3 regions of the Streptomyces sp. NPDC087440 genome follow, and region 2 is predicted to be linked to each of the others. Evidence: riboswitches for the same ligand, from Rfam matches in the RefSeq annotation. Region 2 holds a riboswitch; each other region holds the start of a gene.

Region 1 (7,176 bases), on a different contig from region 2:
CGGCAAGAAGACCGGGCGCTTCATGCTGAAGCTTTCCGGTGAGGCTTTCGCCGGCGGCGGCGCCCTCGGTGTGGACCCCGACGTCGTGCACGCCATCGCGCGTGAGATCGCGGCGGTCGTACGCGACGGTGCGGAGATCGCGGTCGTCATCGGCGGCGGCAACTTCTTCCGCGGCGCCGAACTCCAGCAGCGCGGCATGGACCGGGCCCGCTCGGACTACATGGGCATGCTCGGCACCGTCATGAACTGCCTCGCCCTCCAGGACTTCCTGGAGAAGGAGGGCATCGACTCCCGCGTCCAGACCGCCATCACCATGGGCCAGGTCGCGGAGCCGTACATTCCGCTGCGGGCCGTGCGCCACCTGGAGAAGGGGCGCGTCGTGATCTTCGGCGCCGGCATGGGCATGCCGTACTTCTCCACCGACACCACGGCCGCCCAGCGCGCGCTGGAGATCGACGCGGAAGCCCTGCTGATGGGCAAGAACGGGGTCGACGGCGTCTACGACTCCGACCCCAAGAAGAACCCCGAAGCGGTCAAGTTCGACGCGCTGGAGTACAGCGAGGTGCTGTCCCGCGACCTCAAGGTCGCCGACGCCACCGCGATCACTCTGTGCCGTGACAACGACCTGCCGATCCTGGTCTTCGAGCTGCTGGCCGAGGGCAATATCGCCCGCGCGGTCAAGGGTGAGAAGATCGGCACGCTCGTCAACGCCCGGGGCAATCGCGACTGACGGGTTTGTGGTTCGTCCCCGTGGTCCGGCCGGGGGATGGACAATGTCCTGCCGGTCGGACACCGTGCAGGTAACGACGCACGCAGCAGACGCACGCAGCAGCAGTCCAAGACACGCAGCGCAGTTCAAGACATGCAGGAGTACGTGGTGATTGAAGAAATTCTTCTTGAGGCCGAGGAGAAAATGGAGAAGGCCGTCGTGGTCGCCAAGGAGGACTTCGCCGCGATCCGCACCGGCCGTGCGCACCCGGCGATGTTCAACAAGATCGTGGCCGACTACTACGGCGCTCTGACGCCCATCAACCAGCTGGCGTCGTTCTCGGTCCCCGAGCCGCGCATGGCCGTGGTGACCCCCTTCGACGCGAGCGCCCTGCGCAACATCGAGCAGGCCATCCGCGACTCCGACCTCGGCGTCAACCCGAGCAACGACGGCCGCATCATCCGAGTGACGTTCCCCCAGCTGACGGAGGAGCGCCGCAAGGACTACATCAAGGTCGCGCGCAACAAGGCCGAGGACTCCCGGATCTCGATCCGCTCCATCCGCCGCAAGGCCAAGGAGACCCTCGACAAGCTCGTCAAGGACAAGGAGTCCGGCGAGGACGAGGTCCGCCGTGCGGAGAAGGAGCTCGACGACACCACCGCGAAGTACGTGGCGCAGGTGGACGAGCTGCTGAAGCACAAGGAAGCCGAGCTGCTCGAGGTCTGATGAACGACTCTTCCTGGGGGGCCCGGCCGAGGGCGGGCTATGCCGGTGAATGGACCGCCCCCGACCAGGGGCCCCTCCCGGCGGGTCCCGCGTACGATGCGCATGACGCCCAGCACACTCGGCCCATGCCCATCGTGCCCGAGACAGGCAGAGACGCCGACGACCGCGACGATCGGAACCGGGGGACCGCTCCTGCGACGCGGAGCGGTCCCCCGGTCCGTGACGACATGCCGCAGGGCGGTTCTCCGTTCCGCGACGAGATGCCGCAGGAGCCCATGTCCACCCCGCCCCCGGCGCCGCAGCAGCCTCAGGCGCAGCAGCCGCCCCAGCCTCCCCAGAAGAAGCGGGCGGGCCGTGATCTGCGCTCCGCCATAGGAGTCGGCCTCGGCCTCGGCGTGGTGATCGTCGCCTCGCTGTTCATCTGGAAGGCCGCGTTCGTCGGCGTCATAGCGGTCGCCGTGGTCGTCGGGCTGTGGGAGCTGACCTCGCGGCTGGAGGAGCGCAAGGGCATCAAGGCGCCGCTGGTGCCGCTCGCGGTCGGCGGTGCGGCCATGGTCGTCGCCGGTTACGTGCGCGGGCCCGAGGGTGCGTGGGTGGCGATGGCGCTCACGGCGCTGGCGGTGCTGGTCTGGCGGATGACCGAACCGCCGGAGGGGTACCTCAAGGACGTCACCGCGGGTGTCTTCGCCGCGTTCTACGTGCCGTTCCTGGCCACCTTCGTCGCGCTGATGCTCAAGGCCGACGACGGGCCGCAGCGGGTGCTCACCTTCCTGCTGCTGACCGTGGTCAGCGACACCGGTGCGTACGCGGTGGGCTGGCGCTTCGGCAAGCACAAGCTGGCGCCGAAGATCAGCCCCGGCAAGACCCGCGAGGGCCTGCTCGGGGCGATCGCCTTCGCGATGGTGGCGGGCGTGCTGTGCATGACGCTGCTGGTCGACGGCGGTACGTGGTGGCAGGGCGTGCTGCTCGGCCTCGCGGTCGCGGCCAGCGCGACGCTGGGCGACCTGGGCGAGTCCATGATCAAGAGGGATCTCGGGATCAAGGACATGGGCACGCTGCTGCCCGGGCACGGCGGCATCATGGACCGGCTGGACTCGCTGCTGCCGACGGCTCCGGTGGTGTGGCTGATGCTGGTGATCTTCGTGGGCTCGGCCTGATCCATCGGCCCAAATGACCCACCGGGCCTGATCCAGGTACTTTGACCTGCTGCTTTGCGTGTGAGGGGCCCGCTGTCCACAGGACGGCGGGCCTCTTGTCGTACATCTGAGACACTGGTATGACCATGCCTAAGCCCGGAGAACTCACTTTCGTCGCGCCCCGCGGAGCCAAGAAGCCCCCGCGGCACCTCGCCGACCTCACGCCCGCCGAGCGCAAGGAAGCGGTTGCCGAGATCGGCGAGAAGCCGTTCCGCGCCAAGCAGCTGTCCCAGCACTACTTCGCCCGGTACGCCCACGACCCGGCGGAGTGGACCGACATCCCCGCCGGTTCGCGCGAGAAGCTGCGGGACGCGCTGCTGCCCGAGCTGATGACCGTCGTACGGCATCTGTCGACCGACCAGGAGACCACGCGCAAGACGCTGTGGAAGATGCACGACGGGACCCTCGTGGAGTCCGTGCTCATGCGGTACCCGGACCGGGTCACCATGTGCATCTCCTCGCAGGCGGGCTGCGGCATGAACTGCCCGTTCTGTGCCACCGGGCAGGCCGGCCTCGACCGGAACCTGTCGACGGCGGAGATCGTGCACCAGATCGTCGACGGGATGCGGGCGCTGCGCGACGGCGAGGTCCCGGGCGGACCGGCGCGGCTGTCGAACATCGTGTTCATGGGGATGGGCGAGCCGCTCGCGAACTACAAGCGCGTGGTCGGTGCGATTCGGCGGCTGACCGACCCGGAGCCCGACGGGCTCGGGCTGTCGCAGCGCGGCATCACCGTCTCCACGGTCGGGCTCGTGCCCGCGATGCTGCGGTTCGCCGACGAGGGCTTCAAGTGCCGTCTCGCCGTGTCGCTGCACGCGCCGGACGACGAACTGCGCGACACCCTGGTGCCGGTCAACACGCGCTGGAAGGTGCGGGAGGTGCTGGACGCCGCGTGGGAGTACGCGGAGAAGTCCGGGCGCCGGATCTCGATCGAGTACGCGCTGATCCGCGACATCAACGACCAGGCGTGGCGGGGCGACCTGCTGGGCCGCCTGCTGAAGAACAAGCGGGTGCACGTCAACCTGATCCCGCTGAACCCGACGCCGGGCTCCAAGTGGACGGCCTCGCGGCCCGAGGACGAGAAGGCCTTCGTCGAGGCCATCGCGTCGCACGGGGTGCCGGTGACCGTCCGGGACACCCGGGGCCAGGAGATCGACGGGGCCTGCGGGCAGCTGGCCGCCTCCGAGCGCTAGTTCGAAAGGGCCCCTGTAGGCTGGGCTGCACATTTACATATTCCGACAGGGGAGCGCCACAGCGCTGAGAGTGCGGCACCGGTCGTCTTCGGACGGCCAAGGCCGCAGACCCTCTGAACCTTGCCCAGGTCATTCTGGGTAGGAAGTTCGGTCGTTACTCAAGCTGTAGCGCCCTGCCCGCATCCCTTTCGGGGTGCGGGCAGGGCCGCGTCTCTTCCTGGTCATGTCCAGGAGGAAAACCACCAGTGAGCACCATCAAGAGGTACGCCGCCACGGCACTGGCCGCCGCCGTCGGCGTCAGCGCGCTCGCCGCGTGCGGAGGCACTGACAGCGCGGCGCCCGCAAAGGGCGACAAGACCGTCACGCTGGTCAGCCACGACTCGTTCGACGTCTCGCCCGCCGTGCTGAAGGCGTTCACGCAGCAGACCGGCTTCACGGTGAAGGTCCTCAAGAGCGGGGACGCGGGCGCCGCCCTCAACCAGGAGATCCTCACCAAGGGCTCGCCGCGCGGCGACGTCTTCTTCGGCGTCGACAACACGCTCCTGTCCCGCGCGCTCGACAACGGGCTCTTCCAGTCGTACGAGGCCAAGGGCCTGGAGCGCATACCCGCCGACCTCCAGCTCGACAAGGGCGACCACCGGGTGACGCCCGTCGACACCGGCGACATCTGCGTCAACTACGACAAGAAGTTCTTCGCCGACAAGAAGCTCGCACCGCCGAAGACCCTCGACGACCTCGTCAAGCCCGCGTACAAGGACCTCCTGGTCGTGGAGGACGCGGCGAACTCCTCGCCGGGCCTCGGCTTCCTCCTCGCCACCGCCGGACAGTACGGCGACGACGGCTGGCAGGGGTACTGGCAGAAGCTCAAGGACAACGGCGTCAAGGTCGTCGACGGCTGGGAGCAGGCCTACAACGAGGAGTTCTCCGGCTCCGCGGGCGGAAGGAAGGCCAAGGCCGACCGGCCGCTGGTCGTCTCGTACGCCTCCAGCCCGCCCGTCGAGGTGCTGTACGCCGAACCCCGCCCGGCCGAGGCGCCGACCGGCGTCGCCACCGGGACCTGCTTCCGCCAGATCGAGTTCGCCGGGCTGCTGGACGGCGCGAAGAACGCGGCGGGCGGCAAGGCGCTCCTCGACTTCCTCATCGGCAAGCAGTTCCAGGAGGACCTGCCGCTGAAGATGTTCGTCAACCCGGCGGTCAAGGACACCAAGCTGCCCGAGGTGTACGCGAAGTTCGGCGAGAAGGCGGAGAAGCCGCTGACCGTGGACCCCAAGAAGATCACCGACAACCGTGAGCAGTGGGTCAAGACGTGGTCCTCGCTGGTGAAGAAGTAGCCGCGCCCCGGCGGGGTGCGTGGCGCGGGAGCGCGGTGCGGCTCGGGCTGATGGCCGTGCCGCTCGCGTTCTTCGGGCTGTTCTTCGCCTACCCGGTCGTCGCGATCGTGGGGCGGGGCCTGAAGTCCGGCGGGACCTGGCAGTTCGGGCGGATCGGGGAGGTGCTCGGCGACCCCGACATCGGCGGCGTGCTGTGGTTCACCACCTGGCAGGCCGCCGCCTCCACCGCGCTCACCCTGCTGCTGGCCCTTCCGGCGGCGTACGTCTTCGCCCGGTTCGACTTCCCCGGCAAGCAGCTGCTGCGGGCCGTGGTCACCGTGCCGTTCGTGCTGCCGACGGTCGTGGTGGGCAGCGCCTTCCTGGCCGTGCTCGGGCGGGGCGGACTGCTCGCCGAGCTGTGGGGCGTACGGCTGGACACCAGTGTGTGGGCGATCCTGCTCGCGCACGTCTTCTTCAACTACGCGGTCGTCGTACGGACCGTGGGCGGCCTGTGGTCGCAGCTCGACCCCCGGCAGGAGGAGGCGGCCCGGGTCCTGGGAGCGGGGCGTTTCGCCGCCTGGCGGAAGGTGACCCTGCCCGCGCTCGCGCCCGCCGTGGCGGCGGCCGCGCTGATGGTGTTCCTCTTCACCTTCACCTCCTTCGGGGTCGTGCAGATCCTGGGCGGGCCGTCCTTCTCCACCCTGGAGGTGGAGATCTACCGGCAGACCGCCCAGTTCCTCGACCTGCCGACGGCGGCCGTCCTCACGCTTGTGCAGTTCGCGGCGGTCGGCGCGATCCTCGCCGTGCACGCCTGGACCGTACGGCGCAGGGAGAGCGCGCTGCGGCTCGTCGACCCGGCCCGCACGGCACGCCGTCCGCGGGGGGCGGGGCAGTGGGCGCTGCTCGGCGGGGTGCTGGCCACCGTGCTCGTACTGATCCTGCTGCCGCTCGCGGTGCTCGTCGAGCGCTCCTTCGACGGCCCCGACGGCTACGGCTTCCGCTACTACCGGGCGCTCCAGTCGGCCGACGGGGGCGGCGGGACCTTCCTGGTACCGCCGTTGGAGGCGGTCTGGAACTCCCTCCAGTACGCCGTCGTGGCGACCCTCATCGCCCTGCTGGTGGGCGGTCTGGCCGCGGCCGCGCTCACCCGGCGGGCGGGGCGGCTCGTGCGGGGCTTCGACGCGCTGCTGATGCTGCCGCTCGGGGTGTCCGCCGTGACGGTCGGCTTCGGCTTCCTGATCACCCTCAACCAGCCGCCGCTGGATCTGCGGACCTCGTGGATCCTGGTGCCGCTGGCGCAGGCGCTGGTGGGGGTGCCCTTCGTCGTACGCACCATGCTTCCGGTCCTGCGCGCGGTCGACGGGCGGCTGCGGGAGGCCGCGGCCGTGCTCGGGGCGTCGCCGCTGCGGGCGTGGCGGGAGGTCGACCTGCCGCTGGTGCGGCGGGCGCTGCTCGTCGCGGCCGGGTTCGCCTTCGCGGTGTCGCTGGGCGAGTTCGGCGCGACCGTGTTCATCGCACGGCCCGACAACCCGACGCTGCCGGTGGCCGTGGCCCGGCTGCTGGGGCGGGCCGGAGACCTCAACTACGGGCAGGCGATGGCGCTCAGCACGATCCTGATGGTCGTGTGCGCGGTGTCGCTGCTGGTGCTGGAACGCATCCGGCCCGACCGATCCGTATCCGGGGAGTTCTGACATGACCGACAACGCCGGACCGCTGCTGGATCTTCAGGCCGCCACCGTGCGCTTCGGTGCGCGGGCGGCGCTCGACGCGGTCGATCTGCGGGTCGCCGCGCACGAGATCGTGTGTGTGCTCGGGCCCAGCGGCAGCGGCAAGTCCACGCTGCTGCGCGCGGTGGCGGGGCTTCAGCCGCTGGACTCGGGGCGGGTGCTCCTGAAGGGCGCGGACCAGACGGGCGTACCGGTGCACAAGCGCGGGGTGGGCCTGATGTTCCAGGACCACCAGCTCTTCCCGCAGCGTGACGTGGGCGGCAACGTCGCCTTCGGGCTGCGGATGCACGGCGCCGGGCGGGCCGAACAGGCCTC
Region 2 (7,176 bases):
CAGCCGCGCGGGTTGGCGACGAAGACCTGCACGGCCTCCGCCCCCATCTCACGGGCGTACGGCAGGCCGGTGGAGGCGAGCCCGCCGGCGACCGGGATGTGGCCGCCGATCGGATTGCGGGAGGCCGGGAAGTCGGCGGGGAACGGGGTGGGGGTGTCTGCGGTGCTCATCACCGTCCAGGATGCCGCACCGCCGGGGCGCCCCTTGCGGGGCGTCCTGGCGCAGGTACTGCCGGTGCTAGAGGATCTTCGTCGTGATGGTGATCGTGCTGCCCTCGGCGGCCTCCTGGCCGCCCTCCACGGACTGCTTCTCGATCACCTTGCTGAAGGAGAAGATCGGCCGGTCCAGCTCGACCTGGAAGCCCGCGCCCTTGAGGATGCGGGTCGCCTCGTCGGCGTGCTTGCCGATCACGTCCGGCACCGGGACCATCCGCGGCCCCTTGGAGACCGTCAGCGTGACCTTCTCGCCCTGGCCGAGCCGGGTGCCCGCGGGCACCGACTGGCGGCCCACCTGACCCGCCGGTGCGGGCGAGTTGATCTGCTCGGAGGCGACGTCCACCTTCAGCCCGAGCCCCTGAAGGGTGCGGGTGGCCTCCTCGACGCTGCGCCCGGTCACGGTCGGCATGTCCACCGGCGAGCCCTTGCTGACCACCAGCGCCACCGCGGAGTCGGGGGAGCGGCCGGTACCGGCCTGCGGGTCGGTGCTGATCACCGCACCCAGCGGGATGTCCTCGCTGAACGCCCTGGTCACCACGCCCGGTGCGAGCCCCGCCTCCTTGAGTTCCCTCCTGGCCTTCGCCAGCGGCACCCTCTTGAGGTCGGGCACCTTCACGATCTCCGGTCCGCGCGAGAGCACCAGCGTCACCGCGTCGTTCGCACGGATGCGCTCGCCCGGCGCCGGATCGCTGTCCATGACGGCGCCGCGGGCGACCGTGTCGCTGAACTTCCGTTCCACGCCCTTCACGTCGAGCCCCGCGTCACTGAGCTGCTTGCGGGCGTCCTTCTCGGACTTGCTCAGCAGCCGCGGAACCTCGGTGAACTGTCCGGAGTTGATGTACCAGACCCCGGCTCCCACCCCCAGCGCCAGCAGCACGGCGACGACCAGCGAGACCAGCGTGCGCCGCGACGGCGCCGACCGCCGCGGGTCCCGTCGTACGGGCTCGGGCTCCTCCGGCAACGGCCGCACCAGCCGACTGGTGTGCTGCCGCTCGTCCGGCAGTGCCTGCGGCAGGACGTTCGTGTGCTCCGGGGCGGGCGCGGGGGTGCGCGGAATGACGCTGGTGCGCTCCTCGGGCCCGGTGGGCACGCTCTCCTTGGCCTGCGGCGGTACGACGTCCAGCTGTGCGTCCGAGAGGGCGAGGCGGGCGGCGTGCGCCTGCCCCAGCAGGGCCACCGCGTCGTACGGTCGGGCCTCCGGGTTGCGGGCGGTGGCGCTCGCCACCAGCTCGTCCAGCTCCAGCGCGAGACCGGGCACGACGGCCGACGGCGGCGGCACGTCCTCGTTGAGGTGCTGGTAGAGCACCTGCGCGGGGGTGCCGCCGGAGTGCGGCTTGGCGCCGGTGAGCATCTCGTACAGGACGACACCGCACGCGTACACGTCCGCGCGGGTGTCGGCGGTGCCGTGCTCGATCTGCTCGGGCGCCAGGTAGGAGACCGTGCCGAGGACGGACCCGGTGGTGCTGGTGACCGTGTCCACGGCGCGTACGAGACCGAAGTCGGCGACCTTCACCCGGCCGTCGTCCCCTATCAGGACGTTCTCCGGCTTCATGTCGCGGTGCACGAACCCGGCCCGGTGCGCGGCGCCCAATGCCGCCAGCACCGGCTCCAGGATGTCGAGCGCGGCCCGGGGCTGGAGCGCGCCGCGCTCGCGCAGGACGTCGCGCAGGGTGCAGCCCGCGATGTACTCCATCGCCAGGTAGACGTAGTCGCCGTCGGTGCCCTGGTCGAAGACGCCGACCACGTTGGGGTGCGCGAGGCGGGCCACCGACTTGGCCTCGCGGATGAACCGCTCGACGAAGGTGGCGTCGGCGGCCAGCGAGAGGTGCATCACCTTGAGGGCGAGTTCGCGGTCGAGGCGGGTGTCCACGGCCCGGTAGACCGTGGCCATCCCGCCGACGGCGATGCGTGCCTCGACGAGGTAGCGGCCGTCGAGCAGCTGCCCGACGAGGGGGTCCTGGAGGGTCGTGTCCACGCAGGGAGTCTACGAGCCGGTAGGGGCGGGGCGGACGGGAGCGTGCGGGGTGCGACCGTACTGAGGCCGAGCTGTGACAGGTGCCGCCCCGCCGGGGCGACGCGCGGGCGTCAGAACGCCGGCCGCTCCGGGTCCAGACGGGCCAGGCCCGACTCCGGTGACGACGCCTCCGCGAAGTGCCGCCGGGGAATCCGCCCCGCCCGGTGCGCCAGCCGCCCCGCCTCCACGCCGTGCCGCATCGCCTCCGCCATCAGCACCGGCTCCTGCGCCCGCGTCACCGCCGAGGCGAGCATCACACCGGCGCACCCCAGCTCCATCGCCAGCACGGCGTCCGAGGCCGTCCCGGCGCCGGCGTCCAGGATCACCGGCACCCCGGCCCGCTCCACGATCAGCTCGAAGTTGTGCGGGTTGCGGATGCCGAGCCCGGAACCGATGGGGGAGCCCAGCGGCATCACCGCCGCACAGCCCACGTCCTCCAGCTTGCGCGCCAGCACCGGGTCGTCGTTCGTGTACGGCAGGACGGTGAAGCCGTCGTCGACGAGGGTCTCCGCCGCGTCCAGCAGCTCGATCGGGTCCGGCAGCAGGGTCCGCTCGTCGGCGATGACCTCCAGCTTCACCCAGTCGGTGCCCAGCGCCTCCCGGGCCAGCCGCGCGGTGAGTACCGCCTCGCCCGCCGTGTAGCAGCCCGCCGTGTTCGGCAGGACCCGGATGCCCAGCTTGTCCAGTACGGACAGCACGGAGCCCTGCACGGACGGATCGAGCCGCCGCATGGCCACCGTCGTCAGCTCCGTCCCGGAGGCGATCAGCGAACGCTCCAGGACGTCGAGGCTCGGCGCCCCGCCGGTACCCATGATCAGGCGGGACGAGAAGGAGACGCCGCCCAGCACAAAGAGATCGTCGGCCATGGTGGTCAGCCTCCCTGGACTGCGGTCAGGACTTCCACGCGGTCGCCGTCGCCGAGGGCGGTGGCCGCCCACCGGCCGCGCGGCACCACCGTCTCGTTGAGCGCCGCGGCCACGCCCGCGTGCGCGCGCGTGAGCGTGGCGACGAGGTCGCCGAGGGTGGTGCCGGGGGAGACCGCCCGCCCCTCACCGTTGACGGACACGTTCAGGGTGGTGCTCATGCGGGCTGCTCCTGTCGTACGGGAAGCGATGCGGCGGCGGTGAACCGGCGCGGGGTGAAGGCGCGCGCCTCGTCGGGCAGTTGCCCGGTCGTCAGCACGGTGGCCATGACGTCGCCCGTCACCGGTGTCAGCAGCACACCGTTGCGGTAGTGCCCGGTCGCGAGCACCAGGCCCGGCAGCAGGGTGGGCCCCAGCAGCGGTGCGTTGTCGGGGGAGCCGGGGCGCAGTCCGGCCCTGGTCTCGGTGAGCGGGAGTTCGGTGATGCCGGGGACGAGTTCATGGGCGTCGCGCAGCAACTCGTACACCCCGCCCGCCGTCACCGTGGTGTCCCAGCCGAGTTCCTCGCTGGTGGCGCCGACGACGAGTTCGCCGTTCTCGCGGGGCACCAGGTAGACGTGACTGCCGCGCACCACCGCGCGCACCGTCCGGCTCAGGAACGGGGCGTACGTGGGCGGCACGGTGAGCCGCAGCACCTGCCCCTTCACCGGGCGAACGGGCGGCAGCACCTCGTCCGGCACCCCGGCGAGCCGTCCGCTGAGCGAACCCGCCGCCAGCACCACCTGGTCGGCGACGAGCTCGCTGCCGTCGGCGAGGAGCGCGCCCGAGGCCCGCTCCCGTACCACCGACAGCTGTTCGGCCTTCGTGCGGTGCAGGACCACCCCGGTGCGCTCGCAGGCCGTCAGAAGGGCGGCGGCGAGGCGGCGCGGGTCGATCTGGTGGTCGCCGTCCACCCGCAGCCCGCCGCGCACGCCGGGCGCCAGCATCGGCTCCAGGCGGCGGCAGTCGCGCCCGCTGAGCCACTCCGACTCCAGGCCCGACTGCCGTTGCAGGGCGTGCAGTTCGCGCAGGTGTGCCCGGTCGTCGGCGTCCAGGGCGACGGCCAGGGTGCCGCAGGCGCGGTAGCCGGTGTCCTGTCCACTCGCCTCCTCCAACTCGGCGACGAAGTCCGGATAGCGGCGCGCGGAGGCGAGGTTGAGACCGAGCAGGGTCTGCTCGCCGTAGTGCAGTTCGGTGACGGCGGCCAGCATCCCGGCGGCCACCTGGGCGGCGCCGCCTCCTGGTTCGGGGTCGGCGAGCGCGACGCGCAGGCCCCGCTGGGCGGCCCGCCAGGCCGTCACCAGGCCGATGATCCCGCCCCCGACGACCAGGACGTCGTACGGCTTCGCCGATGGTTCGACAGACGTGTGCATGGGCGTCCAGCCCCTCCCTTCGCCGGCATGACCCGGATCAGGTTCGTACGGTCGGAGGCCTGGTCAGCCTCCCTCTCAGCCCGGTCCGCCGGGCTCCCGTGAGTGCTTGTACGGTGACCAGACTAGTCCCTGGGTTCAACAGACTGTGAGGTACGTCCCGTGCCCCGTTCGCTCGACGGACTTCTCCTCGCGCCGGTCGCCGACCAGGCGCCGGGGCAGGTCGGCACCCGCACCCGTTTCGCGTACCACGAGCAGGACGGGCTGATCTGGGCCGAGTACGCGGGCGGCGACGTCGTGCGCGGACACCTGGTGGGCACGCGCGAGGGCGACCGGCTCGACTTCCGCTACGTCCAGCTGAAGCACGACGGGACGACATCGTCCGGCCATTGTCAGTCGCAGGTCACACTCCTTTCCGACGGTCGAGTTCGGCTGGAGGAGAGCTGGGCATGGGAGTCCCAGGACGGCAGTGGCACGAGCGTCGTCGAGGAAGTCCCGGGCGGCCCGGAAGCGGCCGTCACGGACCGGCATTCCTGACGGCTCGTCAGAAACGTAAGGTGGTCGCGTGAGCGAGCAGAAGCGAATCGTCGTCGTCGGCGCGGGCATGGCCGGAGTGCAGACCGCCGTCGCCCTGCGGGAGCAGGGCTTCCCCGGCCCGATCACCCTGATCGGGGCCGAGCCGCACCCGCCGTACGACCGGCCGCCGCTGTCCAAGGCGGTGCTGCTCGGCAAGGCCGAGGGCTCCGCCTTCGAGGTCGACTTCGGGGCGCTCGGCGTCGAACTGCGCCTGGGCTCGGAGGTCGTCGCCCTGCGCCCGGACGACCACGAGATCGACACCCTCACCGGACCGGTGCCGTACGACCTCCTGGTGATCGCCACCGGAGCGGACCCGATCACCCTCCCCGGCACCCTCGGCGCCCCCGGCGTGCACCTCTTGAGGACGCTCGACGACGCACAGCGGCTGCGTCCGGTGCTGGACGCACAGAGCGACGTGGTGGTCGTCGGCGCCGGATGGATCGGCGCGGAGTTCACCACCGCCGCCCGCGAGGCCGGGTGCACGGTCACCGTCGTGGAGGCCGCCGACCGGCCGCTCGCCGGGACGATGCCCGCCGAGATCGCCGTGCCCATGGCGCAGTGGTACGCCGAGGGCGGCGCCGAACTGATCACCGGTGCACGGGTCGCGTCGGTGGAACCGGGCGCGGTGCTGCTCGCCGACGGCCGCCGCATCCCCGCCGACGCGGTCGTCGTCGGCATCGGCGCCAGACCCACGACCGGCTGGCTGGCCGGTTCCGGCGTCGAGCTGGGCCCGGACGGGTCCATCACCGCCGACGAGCACCTGCGCACCTCCGCGCCCGACGTGTACGCCGTCGGCGACTGCGCCTCCTTCCCCTCGCACCGCTACGGTGCGCGTCTGCTCGTGCACCACTGGGACAACGCCCTCCAGGGGCCGCGCACCGTCGCCGCCCACGTCATGGACGCCGCGCCGCAGCCCTACGACCCGGTGCCCTACTTCTGGTCCGAGCAGTTCGGCCGCTTCGTGCAGTACGTCGGCCACCACGCGGACGCCGACGAGATGATCTGGCGCGGCGACCCCTCCTCGCCCTCCTGGTCGGTGTGCTGGCTGCGCGAGGGGGCACTGGTGGCACTCCTTGCCGTCGGCCGCCCGCGCGACCTGGCGCAGGGGCGCAAGCTGGTGGAGGCGGGTGCGGCACTGGACGCGGTGCGGGCCGCGGACCCGGCCGTACCGCTGAAGTCGGCCGTACGGAATCCGTGAGGGCGCCCCCGGGCCCGTACGGAATCCGTAGGGGAAGTCCCGCGCGGACCGGGCCCGGGTGCCGGTTGTCGGTCCCGGATGGCACGCTTGTCCTGTGACCGAGATTGACGCAAAGATCGACGCCCTCGTCCCCGCCTGGCTCTACCTCCCCGACATCGCGGAGATGCTCGACCTGGAGGTGACGAAGGTGCGGCAGCTGGTGAAGGACGGCCAGCTCATCGCCGTACGACGCGGTGAGAACCGTTCGCTCCAGGTGCCCGCCCCCTTCATCGACGGAAACCAGATCGTCAAGGGCCTGCCCGGGCTCCTGACGGTCCTGAAGGACGACGGCTTCTCCAACGAGGAGATGCTGGAGTGGCTCTTCACCGCCGACCCGACCCTGCCCGGCACCCCCGCGCAGGCCCTGAGCGAGAATCGCGGCACGGAGGTGAAGCGCCGCGCCCAGGCGCTCGCCCTCTGACGAGGCCGCACCACACCGAGGCGGTGTGCGGTCCGCCCCGCGCGGACCGCACACCCGCCACAGACCGACGGGGGGCGACCCCCGCCACCACCACGCGGGGGAGCACCCCCGGCACCACCACGGGGGGAACCGCACCATGCCCACGCCCAGCGAGCTGCTCGCCGACGCCCGCCTCTACCTGTGCACGGACGCCCGCAAGGAGCGCGGGGACCTCCCCGCCTTCCTCGACGCCGTGCTCTCCTCCGGCGTCGACATCGTCCAGCTCCGCGACAAGGGCATGGAGGCGGGCGAGGAGCTGGAGCACCTCGCCGTCCTCGCCGACGCCTGCCGCAGGCACGGCAAGCTCCTCGCGGTGAACGACCGCGCCGACGTGGCGCACGCCGTCGGCAGCGACGTCCTGCACCTCGGCCAGGGCGACCTGCCGGTGCCCGCCGCCCGCGCC
Region 3 (7,176 bases), on a different contig from region 2:
GGCATCTGCTGACGCACTCCGACACCACGGCCTACCTCGACTACGGCAGCACCATCGAGGACGTCAACGACACGGTGCACGACATCCTCACGCGCAACGACGCCGACGAGTGCTGGGACGTCTTCCGTAAATTCACCAAGCGCTTCGCGTTCCGTGACGAAGGCGGCTCCGACGCCGTGCGGGAACTGCTGGCCGCATATGGCGGCGAGCGCATCGTCCACGGTCACAGCCCCATCCCGTACCTCCTCGGCGAGGTCGGCAACGAGGACACCTCCGACGGAGAGGGCAGCTCGGGGCCGGTCGTGGAGGGTCCGCACGTCTACGCGGACGCGCTCGCGATCGCCATGGACGGCGGCGTGACCATGGCCGGAAAGCTCCTGGTGGTCCAACTCCCGTTGGATGACTGAGCGTCACGGACTCGTACGTGCGCCGTACGAACACACTCCCACCGGCGTGCCAATTTCCGGAAACCCTCTGTCACCCCGTGCCGTAACGGCTCTACCATCGGGTTATCCGTAGCAGGCTCTCCTCCGTTTCCGCCCAACCGCCCCACCGAAGCGGGCAACCCGGCCCTACGGAGCATCGGGGGATGCACATGAACAGCGCTCCGCACCTGCTGGCCGAGGACCGCCCGGAGTTCGAGCGGACCCTCGACGAAGCACTGCGCACCGCGCACGAACGCCCGGAACTCGCCGCGGAGGGCGGGCGGCTGAACAGCGAGCAGCTGCGCACCGCCGCGCTCAACGCCAGGGAAATAATCAACGGTCACGCGCTGACCGAGTACGACCACTACGTGAAGGTGCGCGGTGAGCTGCGCGCGCCCTCCCTGCCCGCCGCCACCCTGCTCGCGCCCGGGGTCGGCGAGAACGCCGAGGCGACCGGCGCCGGTGCGATCGCCGTCGTCGCCGTGCTGACCCCCGTGCTGGCCGGGATCGCCGCCGTGGTGCTGCTGCTCGTCGGCTTCTCGCTGCGGATGCTGAACCCGCCGCCCGCCATCGCCGACGCCCTGTTGACCGCCGGGTGGGTCTTCGGGGCGCTGACCGCGGCGGGGCTGCTGGGCGCGGCGGTGGGCCTGCTGTTCACCGCGCTGCGCAACGGCTCGACCGCCTTCCAGGTCGGCCACCGGGACGCGAGCACGGAGGAGGTCGACCGGGCCAGGGACGCCTGGAAGGAAGCACTCCTGGAGCGGGGCATCGTCCCGTTCCTGCGCGAGGCCCTCGCCAAACCGCCCGACCCGGCCTCCTCCTCGCCCGAACCGCCCCGGCAGTCCGGCCGCATCCCCGGTCTCGGGTACTCACGGCCGGACTTCAGCAGCCCCGGCGACAACAGCAACAACAACGGTCACAGGACCCGCCCCAGCTTCAGCAGCCCGGACTTCTCCAGCCCCGACTACGGCGGCCCGGACCACAAACCAGAGTGATCCGATCCGATACACCGGAGTGATCCGATCCGGTACTACGGGCCGTGGCCGCCGCACGGGGCTACTCCGCGATCGGCAGATACACCCGGTTGCCCGCCGCCGCGAACTCCGCGGACTTCTCCGCCATGCCCGCCTCGATCTCCTCCGCCGTCCCCCCGTGCTCACGGCGGATGTCCTGCGAGATCTTCATCGAGCAGAACTTCGGCCCGCACATGGAGCAGAAGTGCGCCGTCTTCGCGGGCTCGGCGGGAAGCGTCTCGTCGTGGAACTCCCGTGCCGTGTCCGGGTCGAGGGCCAGGTTGAACTGGTCCTCCCAGCGGAACTCGAACCGCGCGTCGCTGAGCGCATCGTCCCACTCCTGCGCACCCGGGTGCCCCTTGGCGAGGTCCGCCGCGTGCGCGGCGATCTTGTACGTGATGACGCCGGTCTTCACGTCGTCCCGGTTGGGCAGCCCCAGGTGCTCCTTGGGCGTCACGTAGCAGAGCATCGCGGTGCCCCACCAGGCGATCATCGCGGCGCCGATGCCGGAGGTGATGTGGTCGTAGGCGGGCGCCACATCGGTCGTCAGCGGGCCGAGCGTGTAGAACGGCGCCTCCTCGCAGATCTCCTGCTGGAGGTCGATGTTCTCCTTGATCTTGTGCATCGGGACGTGTCCCGGGCCCTCGATCATGGTCTGTACGTGGAAACGCTTGGCGATCGTGTTGAGTTCCCCGAGCGTCTTCAACTCCGCGAACTGCGCCTGGTCGTTGGCGTCCGCGATCGACCCCGGCCGCAGCCCGTCGCCGAGGGAGTACGTCACGTCGTAGGAGGCGAGGATCTCGCAGAGCTCCTCGAAGTGCTCGTACAGGAACGACTCCCGGTGGTGCGCCAGGCACCAGGCCGCCATGATCGACCCGCCGCGCGAGACGATGCCGGTCTTGCGGCGCGCGGTCAGCGGAACATACGCCAGGCGCACGCCCGCGTGGACGGTCATGTAGTCCACGCCCTGCTCGGCCTGCTCGATGACTGTGTCCTTGTAGACCTCCCAGGTCAGCTCCTCGGCGCGGCCGTCGACCTTCTCCAGCGCCTGGTAGAGCGGGACCGTGCCGATCGGGACGGGCGCGTTGCGCAGGATCCACTCGCGGGTGGTGTGGATGTTGCGGCCGGTGGACAGGTCCATGACCGTGTCGGCGCCCCACTGGGTCGCCCAGGTCATCTTGTCCACCTCCTCCTCGATGGAGGAAGTGACCGCGGAATTGCCGATGTTGGCGTTCACCTTCACCAGGAACCGCTTGCCGATGATCATCGGCTCGATCTCCGGGTGGTTCACGTTCGCGGGCAGCACCGCCCGACCTGCGGCGATCTCCTCCCGTACAACCTCGGGAGAAACGTTCTCCCGGATCGCCACGTACTCCATCTCGGGGGTGATCTCCCCGCGCCGCGCATACGCGAGCTGCGTCACCGCTACCCCGTCGCGGCCCCTGCGGGGCTGGCGCGGGCGGCCGGGGAAGACCGCGTCGAGGTTCCTGAGGCCCCCGCGCGGGGACGTGTGCTTGATGCCGTCGTCCTCGGGCCGGACCGGACGGCCCGCGTACTCCTCGGTGTCGCCGCGCCCGACGATCCAGTTCTCGCGCAGGGGGGCCAGGCCCCGCCGCACGTCCGTCGCGACGGTCGGGTCGGTGTACGGGCCGGACGTGTCGTACAGCGTCACGTCCTTCCCGTTGGTCAGGTGCACCTGACGGACCGGCACCCGCAGGTCCGGGCGCGATCCCTCGACGTACCCCTTGTGCCAGCCGGGCGTGCGCCCGTCCTGGTCAGAGGCAGGCGTGCGTGCATCCATCGTGGTCATGAGACCTACTCCCTACGCCGGCATTACCCGGTAACAGGTTCAGCGGTCGACGCAGCCGTTTCCGTACGTTCGTGTACGGAGGTCAGCGCCCTCTCAGCCCGGTGCTCCGAGCTCCCGCGTGTGCAAAGGTGCCCCCACGCTAGCGCCATGCCGGGCGCGCTGACCAGAGGGCCCCTGTCGTTCTTGCGATGATCGCCTCGTGACCCCACCACAGCCCCCCTCCCAGCCGACGCCCCCTCAGCCGCCCCCCGCCGCTGGTCATGGGCACGGCCACAGCCACAGTCACGGCCCCGCCGCGCCGGTGTCGAAGCACCTGCGCAAGGTGATCGCGGCCGTGCTGATCCCCTTCGCGACCGCCGTCCTCGTGGGACTGGCGATCCTGTGGCCGGGCGGCGCACCCGCCCACGAGCGCACCGGAGTCGGCTTCGACCGGCAGACCGAGCAGGGCAGGGTCGTCGCCGTCGACACCATCGACTGCAAGGACGCCAACGTCGCCCCGCAGCAGCCCGCACAGGGCGAACAGGCGGCGCAGGGCGATCAGGCGGCGCCCCCGGACAAGGCCACCGCGTGCAAGAAGGCCGGCGTCGAGGTGACCACCGGCGCGAACAAGGGCCGCACCTTCACCGAGATCGTCCAGCCGGAATCCTCCCGGCAGTTGAAGCAGGGTCAGAAGGTCGTCGTCGCGTACGCACCGAACGCCCCGCGCGATCTCCAGTACTCGGTGATCGACGTGGACCGCAAGCTGCCGCTCACCCTGCTCGCCGGGGTCTTCGCCGTCGCGGTGGTCGTCGTCGGCCGGATGAAGGGCGTCATGGCGCTGGTCGCGCTGGTGGCGTCGTTCGCGGTGCTGACCCTGTTCATCCTCCCGGCCATCCTCCAGGGGTCGAATCCCCTGGTCGTGGCGGTGGTCGGGGCGAGCGCCATCATGCTGATCGCCCTGTACGCCTGCCACGGCCTGAACGCGCGCACCTCCGTCGCCGTCATCGGCACGCTGATCTCGCTGCTGCTGATCGGGCTGCTCGGGTCGCTCTTCATCGGCTGGGCGTTCCTGTCGGGCAACATCGACGACAACACCGGCCTGATCCACAGCCTCTATCCGTCGATCGACATGAGCGGCCTGCTCCTCGCGGGCGTCATCATCGGCTCGCTCGGCGTCCTGGACGACGTCACGGTCACCCAGACCTCCGCCGTCTGGGAGCTGCACCAGGCCGACCCGACGATGGGCCCGCGCGCGCTGTACCGGGCGGGCATCCGCATCGGCCGCGACCACATCGCGTCCGTCGTGAACACCCTTGTGCTCGCCTACGCGGGCGCCGCACTGCCCCTGTTGCTGCTGTTCTCCATCGCCCAGTCCAGCGTCGGCACGGTGGCCAACAGCGAGCTGGTCGCGGAGGAGATCGTCCGCACCCTGGTCGGCTCCATCGGTCTGGTGGCCTCGGTGCCGGTCACCACGGCGCTCGCCGCCCTGGTGGTCTCCGCGGACCGCTCGGGCTCCGGTGCTGGTGCTCTTTCCGGCACCGGCGCCGGTGCTGGCTCTGGTGCTGGTGCTGGTTCTGGTGGTACGACGCCGGGCGCTCGTCCGGTACGAGGCGGACGCGGCCGGCGCCGCAAGGGCTGACGCCGACCGGAGCCGGCGACGCGGGCTGGGGTCAGCCCGCGTTCTCCTCCGCGAGGATGCGGCCGAGCTCGTCCTCCAGGCACCCCGCGTAGTTACTCTGCGTGTGCTCCTGGCCGAGCGGGACCAGCTTGTCGGTGCGGTCCAGGAAGGCGACCAGCGGGGCTGCGCTCGCCCGGAACAGCGCCCGGTCGCCGCCGACCTGGAGCCGGATGTGGACGTCGGCGAGTTCGTCCGGATCGGTCGGCGAAATATGCACATCTCCCTCGCCGCAGGGTTCGTTGATTCCGTCGACCAGCAGTTCGCGACCGAAAGCCCAGGTCACAGGGGCATCGCCGGGCAGGTGAAAGGTCAGGCGGATCGCGTACGGGTCCTTCGCCTCGTACATGAGCTCCACCGGAATGCGAAAGGAGAGCTCCTCAGAGACGAGGAAGCTCATCATGACCTCTGCCTGAACCGACTCGCGCATAGCCAACCCTGCCGTAGATGAAAGTGGCCGGAACGATCCCCTCCGGCCCTCTTGACGTCATCGTGCTTGAAGCAGTAACAGATCACAAGGAGTGAGTTTTCAGATACTGATAGAGAACATGAGCGAACGGACGACCTCACCCACTTCGCCGCGCATACATTCGATCGCGGGCCTCAACCGGTACTCCTGGTCGAACGGCAGGGAGATCGCCAGCACCGCCGCCGTCAGCCCGATCGTCACCGGAATCGCGGCGCACACCGTGCCCAGCGCGTACTCCTGGCGCTCGACCACCGTCTGCATCCGCTCGACCGTCGCCAGCCTCCCCAACAGGGCGGATGCGTCACGCACCGTGTACGGGGTGAGGGGTTCGACGGGGTGGCGGTCGAGGTGGTCGCGGCGGGCCGGAGTGTCCAGCTGGGACAGCAGGCACTGGCCGATCGCGTGCGCGTGCGCGGTCTCGCGGAGGTCGGCCCACTCCTCGACGGCGGGGTGTTCGATGCTCTCGGCGAGGGCCGTCAGTTCGACCTCGCCCTCGCGGTAGACGGCGAAATACACCGCGACCCCGAGCGTGTCGCGCCACCGCTCCATCGTCTCGGTGACCACCTCGCGGCGGTCCTGCCCCGCCCCTCCCCGCCCGAGCCGCCCGGCAGCGGCCCCGAGCACAAAAACACCCTGCTCACGACGGAGATATCCCTCGTGGGTCAAGGTGCGCAACAGGTGGTAGGCAGTGGGCAGCGGCAGACCGGCCTCGCGGGCGAGCTGCTTCGCGGGGGCGCCGTCGGGGTGGTCGCTGACCGCCTCCAGCAGACGCAGGGCGCGCTGGACGGAACCGATCAGGGTGGGGGCCGACGCGGGACCGCCGGGCGCGGGCACCGGTGCGGTGCGGGGGCCGGGGGCGGGGACTCCGGGTCCGGCTGGGCCTGCGGATCCGGCCGGGACCGGGACGGCCCGAGCAGGGACGGCCGGGGTGGGTACGGCGGCGGATCGGGCCGTGGGCTGGGCCGTGGCCATGGGTCACTCCCGGGGTCCCGAGGGGCAACGCGGTCGCCGGGGAGCGGGAGTCCCGGGTGACGGCAGCGGTTTTTCACCCTAACTGCCTTGCCCGGGGCCTCAGTTCTTTCACGTGTCAGGTTCCCCCCGGCGGGCTAACGCCCGCACGGGCTACCAAACGGACTTGCCCAGCGGCGGCCACGGCCCTGCCGCCCGCGGGGTCACCAGCCCTTGGAGGAGCCGCCGGACGAGGAGCCCGACTTGAAGCGTCGTACGACGTAGATCAGACCGCCGATCAGGGCGACCAGGACCAGGAGCTTGAACAGCAGGCCGATCAGCGTGCCGATCGCGGTGAGGATCGCGCCGCCGAACACGAGGAGGACGAGGGCGGGGATCGCGACCCACTTCACCCAGCCCGGCAGACCTTCGAATATTTCCCGTGCAGCCATCTTCTTGCCTCTCCCTCGGTCCGGAACCTGCCCGGCTCTGCGGTGTTTCCCTGCTCTCGATGCTAGGCGCGGAAGAGCTCCTGCCGGGGCCGTGCAGCCCTTGAAGACCCCTGATCCGACCCCTAGGGAACCTCGGGGTGTTTCACGTGAAACATTCGGGGATCGCCCGCCGGGTCACAGGTCGGCTCTCCGGGCCGGCTCCCCGGGCCGGCTCTCCGGGTCAGCTCTCGGGCGGGGAGAAGACCACCAGCACCCGCAGGTCCTCCGCGATGTGGTGGAACTTGTGCGCCACTCCGGCCGGAACGTAGACCACGCTGCCCCGCGCCACCTGCGTCGTCTCCATGCCGACGGTGATCGCCGCCCGGCCGCTCACCACGAAGTAGATCTCGTCCTCGTTGTGCGGCT

Evidence for each region. A riboswitch is a leader RNA that binds a small molecule or an ion and turns the genes downstream of it on or off. The one in region 2 is predicted to bind thiamine pyrophosphate.
Region 1: linked by a shared signal. The riboswitch ahead of ACIO3O_RS16780 (thiamine ABC transporter substrate binding subunit) and the one ahead of thiO (glycine oxidase ThiO) in region 2 are both predicted to bind thiamine pyrophosphate.
Region 3: linked by a shared signal. The riboswitch ahead of thiC (phosphomethylpyrimidine synthase ThiC) and the one ahead of thiO (glycine oxidase ThiO) in region 2 are both predicted to bind thiamine pyrophosphate.

What each region holds. Positions count from the first base shown of each region.
Region 1 is NZ_JBIUXN010000007.1:110,060-117,235, reverse strand. It holds gene pyrH (UMP kinase) at 1-730, shown strand, start outside; gene frr (ribosome recycling factor) at 878-1,435, shown strand; gene ACIO3O_RS16790 (phosphatidate cytidylyltransferase) at 1,435-2,592, shown strand; gene rlmN (23S rRNA (adenine(2503)-C(2))-methyltransferase RlmN) at 2,718-3,824, shown strand; TPP riboswitch at 3,862-3,987, shown strand; gene ACIO3O_RS16780 (thiamine ABC transporter substrate binding subunit) at 4,070-5,155, shown strand; gene ACIO3O_RS16775 (ABC transporter permease) at 5,206-6,825, shown strand; gene ACIO3O_RS16770 (ABC transporter ATP-binding protein) at 6,827-7,176, shown strand, end outside.
Region 2 is NZ_JBIUXN010000018.1:146,999-154,174, forward strand. It holds gene ACIO3O_RS30460 (deoxyribonuclease IV) at 1-170, opposite strand, end outside; gene pknB (Stk1 family PASTA domain-containing Ser/Thr kinase) at 238-2,190, opposite strand; gene ACIO3O_RS30470 (thiazole synthase) at 2,301-3,095, opposite strand; gene thiS (sulfur carrier protein ThiS) at 3,101-3,313, opposite strand; gene thiO (glycine oxidase ThiO) at 3,310-4,503, opposite strand; TPP riboswitch at 4,501-4,613, opposite strand; gene ACIO3O_RS30485 (hypothetical protein) at 4,663-5,037, shown strand; gene ACIO3O_RS30490 (NAD(P)/FAD-dependent oxidoreductase) at 5,105-6,274, shown strand; gene ACIO3O_RS30495 (Rv2175c family DNA-binding protein) at 6,369-6,734, shown strand; gene thiE (thiamine phosphate synthase) at 6,871-7,176, shown strand, end outside.
Region 3 is NZ_JBIUXN010000014.1:88,166-95,341, reverse strand. It holds gene ACIO3O_RS25925 (metallophosphoesterase) at 1-407, shown strand, start outside; gene ACIO3O_RS25920 (hypothetical protein) at 590-1,420, shown strand; gene thiC (phosphomethylpyrimidine synthase ThiC) at 1,482-3,248, opposite strand; TPP riboswitch at 3,241-3,376, opposite strand; gene ACIO3O_RS25910 (YibE/F family protein) at 3,448-4,866, shown strand; gene ACIO3O_RS25905 (SsgA family sporulation/cell division regulator) at 4,898-5,332, opposite strand; gene ACIO3O_RS25900 (IclR family transcriptional regulator) at 5,432-6,169, opposite strand; gene ACIO3O_RS25895 (DUF5326 family protein) at 6,544-6,771, opposite strand; gene ACIO3O_RS25890 (cupin domain-containing protein) at 6,992-7,176, opposite strand, start outside.